One region of the Weizmannia sp. FSL W8-0676 genome, then DNA from elsewhere that is predicted to be linked to it. Evidence: predicted binding sites of a transcription regulator. Region 1 holds the regulator's gene; each other region holds the start of a gene.
The links. Region 1 encodes CtsR, which represses protease genes until heat stress. Its sites were predicted from a motif close to ATGGTCAATAAAGGTCAAACA; they were not measured.
Positions count from the first base shown of each region.

Region 2: clpP (ATP-dependent Clp endopeptidase proteolytic subunit ClpP) is a predicted target of CtsR. The motif match lies at 1,329-1,349, and genes of this name have one in related genera.
Region 3: NST20_RS04930 (ATP-dependent Clp protease ATP-binding subunit) is a predicted target of CtsR. The motif match lies at 1,609-1,629, and genes of this name have one in related genera.

Region 1 is NZ_CP151954.1:98,263-101,540, reverse strand. It holds gene NST20_RS00510 (protein arginine kinase) at 1-493, opposite strand, end outside; gene NST20_RS00505 (UvrB/UvrC motif-containing protein) at 493-1,038, opposite strand; gene NST20_RS00500 (CtsR family transcriptional regulator) at 1,058-1,519, opposite strand; rRNA gene rrf (5S ribosomal RNA) at 1,815-1,930, opposite strand; rRNA gene NST20_RS00490 (23S ribosomal RNA) at 2,301-3,278, opposite strand, start outside.
Region 2 is NZ_CP151954.1:870,270-873,547, reverse strand. It holds gene NST20_RS04095 (DUF4351 domain-containing protein) at 1-851, opposite strand, end outside; tRNA gene NST20_RS04090 (tRNA-Arg) at 1,137-1,208, opposite strand; gene clpP (ATP-dependent Clp endopeptidase proteolytic subunit ClpP) at 1,449-2,039, shown strand; gene NST20_RS04080 (HPr family phosphocarrier protein) at 2,121-2,390, opposite strand; gene whiA (DNA-binding protein WhiA) at 2,501-3,278, opposite strand, start outside.
Region 3 is NZ_CP151954.1:1,034,507-1,037,784, forward strand. It holds gene NST20_RS04930 (ATP-dependent Clp protease ATP-binding subunit) at 1-1,377, opposite strand, end outside; gene NST20_RS04935 (membrane protein) at 1,905-2,939, shown strand; gene NST20_RS04940 (type II CAAX endopeptidase family protein) at 3,021-3,278, opposite strand, start outside.

The DNA.
Region 1 (3,278 bases):
TTAAGTAACCGAGCGTTTCATCAAAAGCATAATCGACCCCATTTTCAATCAGGTCATCAAGCTGATTGGCTTTCTGAAGCGTTTCATGCAATTGAAGCCCCGGAGAAAGACATTGTATGCGTAAATGATCTTCCTCATTTATCATAATACTAATATCTTCGCCGCTTGACAAAATAACTGCCCCGTCACCCGATTCTTCGGCAAGCTGCGGGCTGATCAGGTGTTTCTCCACAAGCACCCTTTTTTCGAGCGGTTTTAATTCATCCATTTTTAAAAATTCAACCTGCAGTTCAGCCGGAAAATGATTCCGGGCGATATCCTGGATTATTTTCATAATTTCCCTTGCTTCCTCGGTACTAAACAAGGACGGGAACCGGAAATTTTTTAAATTTCTTGCCAGACGGACACGTGAGGTCAGTACAATTTCCGATTCAGGCCCCTGCTCGTTCATCCAGGAACTGGACGCTTCGTGCAAAAAATGTTCCAAAGACATTACTGCTCCCCTCCTTTAGCTTGAGAAGAACCTTCAAGTGCGCGAATTTGATCGCGGAGTTCTGCTGCTTTTTCAAATTCTTCCTGGCTGATGGCTTCCTGCAACGCCGCCTTTAGTTCCTGCAGTTTCTTCTTTGTGTAAATGGCACCACCAATCCGTGCCGGTATTTTTCCTTCATGCGCAACGTTGCCGCCGTGGAGGCGCTGCAAAATCGGGACAAGCTGGTGCTGAAACGTCTCATAGCAATGCGGGCAGCCTAACCGGCTCGTATTTAAAAACCGGGTCAATGTCATCCCGCAATGGCTGCAGCGAAGCACATCCGGGTCAGGCGCTGTTTCCTGTTTGAAAAGTTGGATGGCCGGGTCAAAATTAAAAAGACCCGCGAGCAAATTATCGAAGGAAAAGCTTTTTCCCCAATCCGATGAAAACTTTTCCCCTTTCTCCTGCGCGCACTTTTCGCAAAGATGGAATTCCGTTTTCTCACCGTTTATAATTTTTGTAAAATGCATGGTTGCCGGCCTTTCATTGCATTCCTGACAAATCACAGCATACTCACCTCTGTAGTTACTTGTATTTTAAGGTTGTTAACATGGATTTCAACATTCTGGCACGCAGTTCATCCCGTTCCGGCAACTGGATGTAGAGCACGGAGCGGTCCATCACGCTGAGCATGATTTTTGCCTCCCGCCTTGAGATCACCTCTTCTTCAACGAGCCGGAGAATGATGGCTTCCGCATTGGACTGGGAGATGACATTGCCGATATGCACGAGCAGCTGGTCAATCAGTTCCGCATCGCTTTCAGGCCGCACTTTCATGATCCGGATATAACCGCCGCCGCCCCTTTTACTTTCAACAATATACCCTCTTTCAATCGTAAACCGCGTATTGATGACATAATTGATTTGTGAAGGGACACATTGGAACTTATCGGCAATCTCATTGCGTTTTATTTCAAGAATTTCTTTTTCATTCAGTTCCAGAATCCGTTTTAAATATTCCTCTATGATATCAGATATATTTTTCATCAAAGCCACCTCCTGACACTATCTTTTGACTTTGACTATATTTGACTATAATTATACAGGATTCCCCCGCAAAAATACAACAGAACAACCCGCCCAATTTTAACTTTTCTTACTCCGATTTTCAAAAAACTGATGATTTCTTTTATCTTTTCACTGATTGCGCTTTAAAAACCCGCCAGGCCGGATACTGTCCCGCCCTTCCAAAGCCGGCGTCGGTTTGAAAAAAATGGATTACCGAAACCTCTATTTTTGAAATGTGAAAAACCGCAGACAAATCGCCTGCGGTTTTGATTTGGCCCGGCAACGTCCTACTCTCGCAGGGGGAAACCCCCAACTACCATCGGCGCTGGAAAGCTTAACTTCCGAGTTCGGGATGTATTCGGGTGTGACCTTTCCGCCATCATCACCGGACCTGTATTTTATTTTGGGATGTGTTCCCTGAAAACCGGATGGGAGAAAAAACTGTAAACGGAGAATAGCTTTGGTTTCTAACTTTGAAAATTGTCTAGCTCCAGCGCCTATCGGCTAGCGTATTTCTGCGCTTTCTCCCTACGATAAGCGGGCATCGACTCGCCTTTAGGGCTCGTCGTGTTTCCTTTATCTCAGTCGAAAGCTCCGAAATCCGTACGCCGATGGGCAAGGCGCTTCCGCTTTTCTATTGTCCAGCTTCGGTGCCTAGCCCCTCGAGGTCGAATCACCTGCCCGCCACGGAGCCAAAAGACGGCTCCATGCCGGTCAGAACATTCGCTTGTCGGGGCTAAACAAGGCACCTCCGCTTTTCGTGGTTAAGTCCTCGATCGATTAGTATCCGTCAGCTGCACGCGTCACCGCGCTTCCACCCCGGACCTATCAACCTGATCATCTTTCAGGGATCTTACCAGTTAAACTGTGGGAAATCTCATCTTGAGGGGGGCTTCATGCTTAGATGCTTTCAGCACTTATCCCTTCCGCACATAGCTACCCAGCGATGCCTTTGGCAAGACAACTGGTACACCAGCGGTGCGTCCATCCCGGTCCTCTCGTACTAAGGACAGCTCCTCTCAAATTTCCTGCGCCCGCGACGGATAGGGACCGAACTGTCTCACGACGTTCTGAACCCAGCTCGCGTACCGCTTTAATGGGCGAACAGCCCAACCCTTGGGACCGACTACAGCCCCAGGATGCGATGAGCCGACATCGAGGTGCCAAACCTCCCCGTCGATGTGGACTCTTGGGGGAGATCAGCCTGTTATCCCCAGGGTAGCTTTTATCCGTTGAGCGATGGCCCTTCCATGCGGAACCACCGGATCACTAAGCCCGACTTTCGTCCCTGCCCGACTTGTAAGTCTCGCAGTCAAGCTCCCTTATGCCTTTACACTCTGCGAATGATTTCCAACCATTCTGAGGGAACCTTTGGGCGCCTCCGTTACCTTTTAGGAGGCGACCGCCCCAGTCAAACTGCCTGCCTGACACTGTCTCCCACCCCGGTAAGGGGTGCGGGTTAGAATTTCAATACAGCCAGGGTAGTATCCCACCGATGCCTCCGCCGAAGCTGGCGCTCCGGTTTCCAAGGCTCCTACCTATCCTGTACAAGCTGTACCAAAATTCAATATCAGGCTGCAGTAAAGCTCCATGGGGTCTTTCCGTCCTGTCGCGGGTAACCTGCATCTTCACAGGTACTATAATTTCACCGAGTCTCTCGTTGAGACAGTGCCCAGATCGTTACACCTTTCGTGCGGGTCAGAACTTACCTGACAAGGAATTTCGCTACCTTAGGACC
Region 2 (3,278 bases), 770 kb from region 1:
GCTTGGGCAATGACCTTCACATCCACTTGATTTTTTAACAAGTTGACAATAAATCTTCTTAACCTTTCTTCACCTTCTTCTCTGCCTTCCTCTTTCCCCTTCTTATACCCACGATCAAAATAGGAATTCGGCAATTTTAATACTTGCTCTGCTTCGTCCGGGTCCAGCATCTTAATGTTTTCCATCACTTCCGCCTCCTCTTTTTCGTTCAGTTTTAAATAATAATCAAAGAAACCGTGTAACAGCCTCATTTTTGCAGGGTCGAGTTCCATGCGTGCCAGCATCCGCAGAAACTCCAGTTTGACCTGCACCCGTTCTTTTTCTGTATACCCCATTTTGCTTAATAATGCCGCGGCAACAGGGTTGTTGCTCCGGATATAATTTCTCCAGTTTTGTTTCATCAGATGAATGGATAAATAGTGAAAACGAAGAATTTCAATGTTGTGGAACGCAAAGGTGTATGTATCAGGGGTTTCTGTTTTCTCCTCATAACTGAAAACGGCAATCGGCAATACCGGTTTCTGGTGCCGGAGACTGATCATCATATAATAACGAAACATGCGTTCAGGAAAGGGTTTCTCGTAATACGACTGCGGCTCTACATGGATGAGAATCACGGTGTCTTTCCCTTTTACCTTCGTTTCGGCAAGGATATCAACCCGTTTTTGTTCACCGCCCGGAAAGTCCGTAAACTGTTCCTGCGACAAAAACCTCACCCGGCGGTAGTCGAGATCCGCTGACACATCCGGGAAAAACGCCTCCATAAACTCCTGAAAAAAGTTTTGGATCAGCTCCTTAAACAAACGATCATGTACATTGTAACCGGGTTTCTTTTCCATTACCAGTTCCAATGGCAACACCCCTTTTCTTATTTTTCAGTTTTATTATAAAGGACAAACGTTCGTTTTTCAAGTTCCATGATTTATACAGAAACTGTTCAAAACCTGAATATATGGCACTATGAACGAAATGTCGCAGGTGGCGCAATGAATGAGATTTGTAGTGCGAAATCGGTGAAAAATTCAATCGATTGTTGCATTATTTTTTCACATTCAGAGAAAAAGAAAAACGACTGCAAATGCAGTCGTATCAAGGGTTTTAAAAAATTTTAAGCTAATTGTTCAGTTTTTAGAAAACGCCCTCGGCAGGAATCGAACCCACATTTTGAGAACCGGAATCTCACGTGCTATCCTTTGCACCACGAGGGCAATAAGTGATTCAACAATAATAGATTATAAAGGACAATGAACAAAAAAGCAAGTCCCTTTTTGGTTTTATTTTATCGGAATTTGGTTATGATGGGTATTGTAGTTCAGGTGAAGGCAATTCTTTTGACCTTCATTGACCAATATTGTATGATCAGTACATAAGGATGGAGAATAATTCCTTTAACATCCATGATATAGCATATGATGGACCATCCGAAGAGAAGAAGGAGGATACTCAATATGAATTTAATTCCCACAGTAATTGAACAAACAAACCGCGGGGAACGCGCATACGACATTTATTCCCGCCTGTTAAAAGACCGGATTATTATGCTTGGCAGCGCGATTGACGACAATGTTTCCAACTCGATTGTTTCCCAGCTTTTGTTCCTGGAAGCGGAAAACCCTGAAAAAGATATTTATCTTTATATTAACAGTCCTGGCGGGAGTGTCACTGCGGGCCTTGCCATTTATGACACCATGCAGATCATCAAACCGGACGTGCAAACGATTTGCGTCGGGATGGCTGCATCAATGGGCTCCGTGCTGTTGACCGCCGGCACGAAAGGGAAACGTCATGCCCTGCCGAACAGCGAAGTGATGATTCACCAACCATTAGGCGGCGCCCAAGGCCAGGCAACAGAAATTGAAATCGCGGCAAAACATATTTTGTATACGCGCGCGAAATTAAACAAAATTTTGTCCGACCATACCGGCCAGCCGATTGAAGTGATCGAAAGGGATACAGACCGCGATAACTTCATGAGCGCGGAAAAAGCAAAAGAATATGGTTTGATTGACCATATTATGACAAAAAAAGAATTGAAATAAGATTGAACAAGGCCGTCCGCAAGCGGGCGGCCTTGTGCTGTGTTTGAAAAACCCGCAGGCTGACGGCCGCATGCGCTTACATCAGGACGGAAGTTTTTCTTTCCCTTCAATATAGTTTGCCAAGTGTTCAAAAGCTTCTTCTTCATCGCTCCCGTCCACGCTCAGCGTAACAGTTTCCCCGTGGCCCGCAGCAAGGGTCATCAGCCCCATAATGCTTTTTGCATTTACCTTTCTTCCTTCTTTTTCAAGAAAAATTTCCGATGAAAAGCGGGTGGCTTCCTGGACAAATTGGGCTGCAGGGCGCGCCTGCAAACCGGATTTTAATTTCACTTCCAATTGTTTTTCGATCACGATAACCCTCTCCTTTCAAGTAGCAGGACAGGGGCGCCTTCTGCCAATACGCTCCCCGTCTTTATACTTTTTAAACCTATCCATCTTACATGATTAATTTTTGGCACCCATTATGAATTTTTATTGGCAGGCCCGTTTGCCCGCAGTTTTTCGGCAATTTCATCGATTTTGCGGAGCCGGTGATTGATGCCGGATTTGCTGATATGCCCGCCGGACACCATTTCGCCGAGTTCCTTCAACGTCACATCCTGATGGTTCACGCGCAATACTGCAATCTCGCGCAATTTCTCCGGCAGTGCGTCAAGGCCGACCGTTTCTTCAATATAGCGGATATTTTCCACTTGGCGGAGAGCCGCCCCGATCGTTTTATTCAAATTGGCCGTTTCGCAATTGACGAGCCGGTTGACGGAATTGCGCATATCCCGGACAATCCGGACATCTTCAAACCGGAGCAGGGCATGATGGGCGCCGATAATATTGAGAAATTCCGTAATCTTTTCCGCTTCTTTTAAATACGTAATATATCCTTTTTTTCTTTCAAGCGTTTTGCTGTTTAAATGAAACCCGTTCATCAGGCGGCATAGTGCATCGTTGTGCTCTTTGTATTGGGAGGAAATTTCCAAATGATAAGAGGAAGTTTCCGGGTTGTTAACGGATCCGCCCGCCAGAAAAGCCCCGCGCAAATAGGAGCGTTTGCAGCACTTCTTCTTCAGCAGTTCCGGGGAAATGTTCCGGGTAAAGGTAAAATGTTCACCGAGAATATGCAAATCTTCCAATATTTCTTTTGCCCGGGCCTTCAGCCTGACAATGTAGACATTGTTTTTTTTCAGGCGCATTTTTTTCCTGACTAATAATTCCACCGGGACATCATATAATCTTTTTACAAGG
Region 3 (3,278 bases), 940 kb from region 1:
GATCGGGCGGCTTTTCGCTTTCAGGCCGGCACGCGAACGGCGGATTGCTTTCGCCACTTTCCGGACCGCTTCATCCTGGCCGATCACTTTTTTAGCGAGGTTTTCTTCCAGATGCTGCAGTTTTTTCGCTTCATCCGCTTCGAGTTTGCCGACCGGAATACCCGTTTTCTTTTCGACGATTTCCTGAATTTGCGTGACATCGACAACCGGTTTGGCTTCGGTTTGTCCGGAAGCAGCCAGCTCGTTCAGTTTTTGTTCTTCTTTTTTCAGTTCGGCTGCCTTTTCATAGTTTTCCGTTGCAAGCGCAGCTTGTTTTTCCTGCGCAATTTCAGCAAGCCGTTTTTGAATATCTTCTTTGCTCGGAACCGCAATCGTCAGGTTCAATTTCGAACCGGCTTCATCCATCAGGTCGATCGCCTTATCCGGCAGGAAGCGGTCTTGGATGTAGCGGTGCGACAACTTCGCACAAGCTTCAATCGCTTCATCGGTATAGGAAACGTGGTGGTAGTTTTCATACCGGTCTTTTAAGCCGCGCAAAATCATGACGGTTTCTTCGGGGCTTGGTTCATTGACCTGTACCGGTTGGAAACGCCGTTCAAGTGCGGCATCTTTTTCAATTTGCCGGTATTCTTTCAAAGTGGTCGCGCCGATAACCTGGATTTCGCCGCGGGCAAGCGCCGGTTTCAAAATATTGCCTGCGTCCATCGAACCTTCTGCAGAACCTGCGCCGACAAGCAGGTGAATTTCGTCAATAAACAGAAGCACGTTTTTCCGTTGTTCCAGTTCGGCAATCAATTTTTTCATCCGTTCTTCAAATTGGCCGCGGATTCCCGTGTTTGCGACAAGCGAAGCCACATCGAGCAAGTAAACTTCTTTATGCCGCAGTTTTGCCGGAACCTGTTTTTCGGCAATTTTTAAAGCGAGCCCTTCTGCAATGGCGGTTTTCCCGACGCCCGGTTCGCCGATTAACACCGGGTTGTTTTTATTGCGCCGGTTTAAGATTTCAATGACGCGGGCGATTTCTTCATCACGGCCGATGACAGGGTCAATTTGCCCGGCCCGTGCAGCAGCGGTCAGGTTGCGGCCAAACTGGTCAAGTAGTCCGTTGCCGCCGCCTTGTGTTTGCGTTTGTACGGTTTGTTTCACGCCGTTTGGCTGGAACCCGTTGGCATTCATTTGGTTAAAGAGGTCGTTGAATCCTCCGAATCCGAAGTTTCCAAATCCGTTATTCATAAACATGCCTCCCCAGTTGTTTTCGAATTTTGCACGTTCTTTTTGGTAGCAGGACTGGCACAGATTCAATGTTTTTTGGTTTCCGTTCACATTTATATGCATCCCGATCGTCGCTTCGTTTTGATGGCATTTGTCACATAACATCAAACATTCCTCCTTTGATCGGTTTGATTTTGACTATCTTTGACTAATGAGATTGAAAAACAATCAAAGCGCTTTGATTTGCTTTGACCTTAATTGGAAATCAGTATAGCTCAAAATTTCACAAGATGCAAATCTTTTGCATGCACCCCTTTGATGCATTTTGGCCATTACAGTAGAAAGGCAAAGTCATTTGTCTTGTGCTGAAAATAGGAAACGGCATCTGCGAGTCACCTTTTGACTATTTTTGACCTTTCTAATATCATGATACAACTGCGCGGCCCGAAAATCAAAAGATCTGCATTTGTCATTTGCGCTATCGGCCAATGGCACCATCTTATAATTGACTATCTTTGACCTTTGCCTATAGTATACGACAACTTTTTTTGTTTGTAAAGGGTTTTTTTGACTTTTTTTGACCAATTTTTTAGCGGCGGAAATGAACCGGCCGGGCTATTTTAAGAAAGCGGGACATAGGATAGTAACGGAGACGGCAGGTTGTCTTATTTTTTCTTAAAGGGGTGCAGGCGTTGAATAAGTGGGGCTTTGCTGTCCAAATCGCAGCCGTATATATTGGAACGGTGATCGGGGCAGGGTTTGCAACAGGGAAAGAAATTACCGTTTTTTTTACACAGTTTGGGCTGTATGGATTGCTTGCCATCTGCCTTTCAGGGTTTTTATTTATTTTCTTTGGCACAAAAATGATGGAAAAAGCGATCGATTTACATGCGGATTCCTATGAAACCTTAAACCGGTATTTATTTGGCAAAAAAGCGGCCGGTTTCGTGAATGTGATGATGATGGCCATGCTATTCGGGGTCTGTGGCGTCATGCTGTCCGGTGCGGGTGCTGTTTTCGAGGAACAGCTCCGTGTTGGCAGGGGGACAGGGATTTTATTGACGGTGCTGCTCGCCTTTTTTGTCATGTGCTTTGGCATCAAGGGGCTGCTTGGCGTCAACACGTTTGTCGTGCCTTTGATGCTTTTGTTTAATTTTCTCCTTTTGTCGCAGTCCGTCCAGTCACCCGGATTTATTCAGGCGCTTATGGCCCGGCCGGAAAGTGTTGATATGCCCCGTGCCCTTCTCCGTGCCCTTTCCTATGCGGCTTTGAATTTGGCGCTCGCGCAGGCGGTGCTTGTCCCGGTTGCGGCGGAAGTGAAAGATAAGGAAGTCGTCCGTGCAGGCGGGATACTGGGCGGGGTGTTTTTAACGCTCATCCTGATTTCCAGCCATTTGTCACTGGTTACGCTGCCAGACGTTGCCAAAGTGGAGATTCCGATGGCGCATATTGTGAAAGCGAGTTTTCCGGGCATTTACTTTATTTATGTTCTGCTGATTTTCGGGGAAATTTTCACTTCTATTATCGGCGATGCCTACGGGCTTGAGCGGCAAATGCAAAAATATATGCCGATGAAAAGCGGTTTGCTGTACGGGTTGATTTTTTCCGCCATTCTGCTGATCAGCAGCTTGCATTACGGCCCGCTATTATCGGTTTTATATCCCCTGTTCGGCTATTTCAGCCTTGTTTTTATGATGGCACTCGGAATAAAGACGATCCGGGGGTGACCGGTAAGGCATTCAAAACAGCTTTGCGCGGTTGTTATGCATTTGTGGCGGGCAAATGCCGAAAAAAAGCCGTCCCCATGCTTAAAAAATCGGCAGGAAGACGACAAGCAGCAAATCAAAGGTAAGGTGCGACAAAATTTGCGCGGGCAGGCTCCGTTTCTTTGCATACAGCAGCCCCCAGAAAATCGAACCGGCAAAAGCGGCAATGATCATGATTTTTAATCCGCAGTAAAAATAAACGGATGCGTTCAATACGGCGGAAATCAAAATGGCATATTTTGCTTCCATCCTTTTCATGAGCCGGGCCTGAACAAACGAACGCCAAAAAATTTCTTCCCC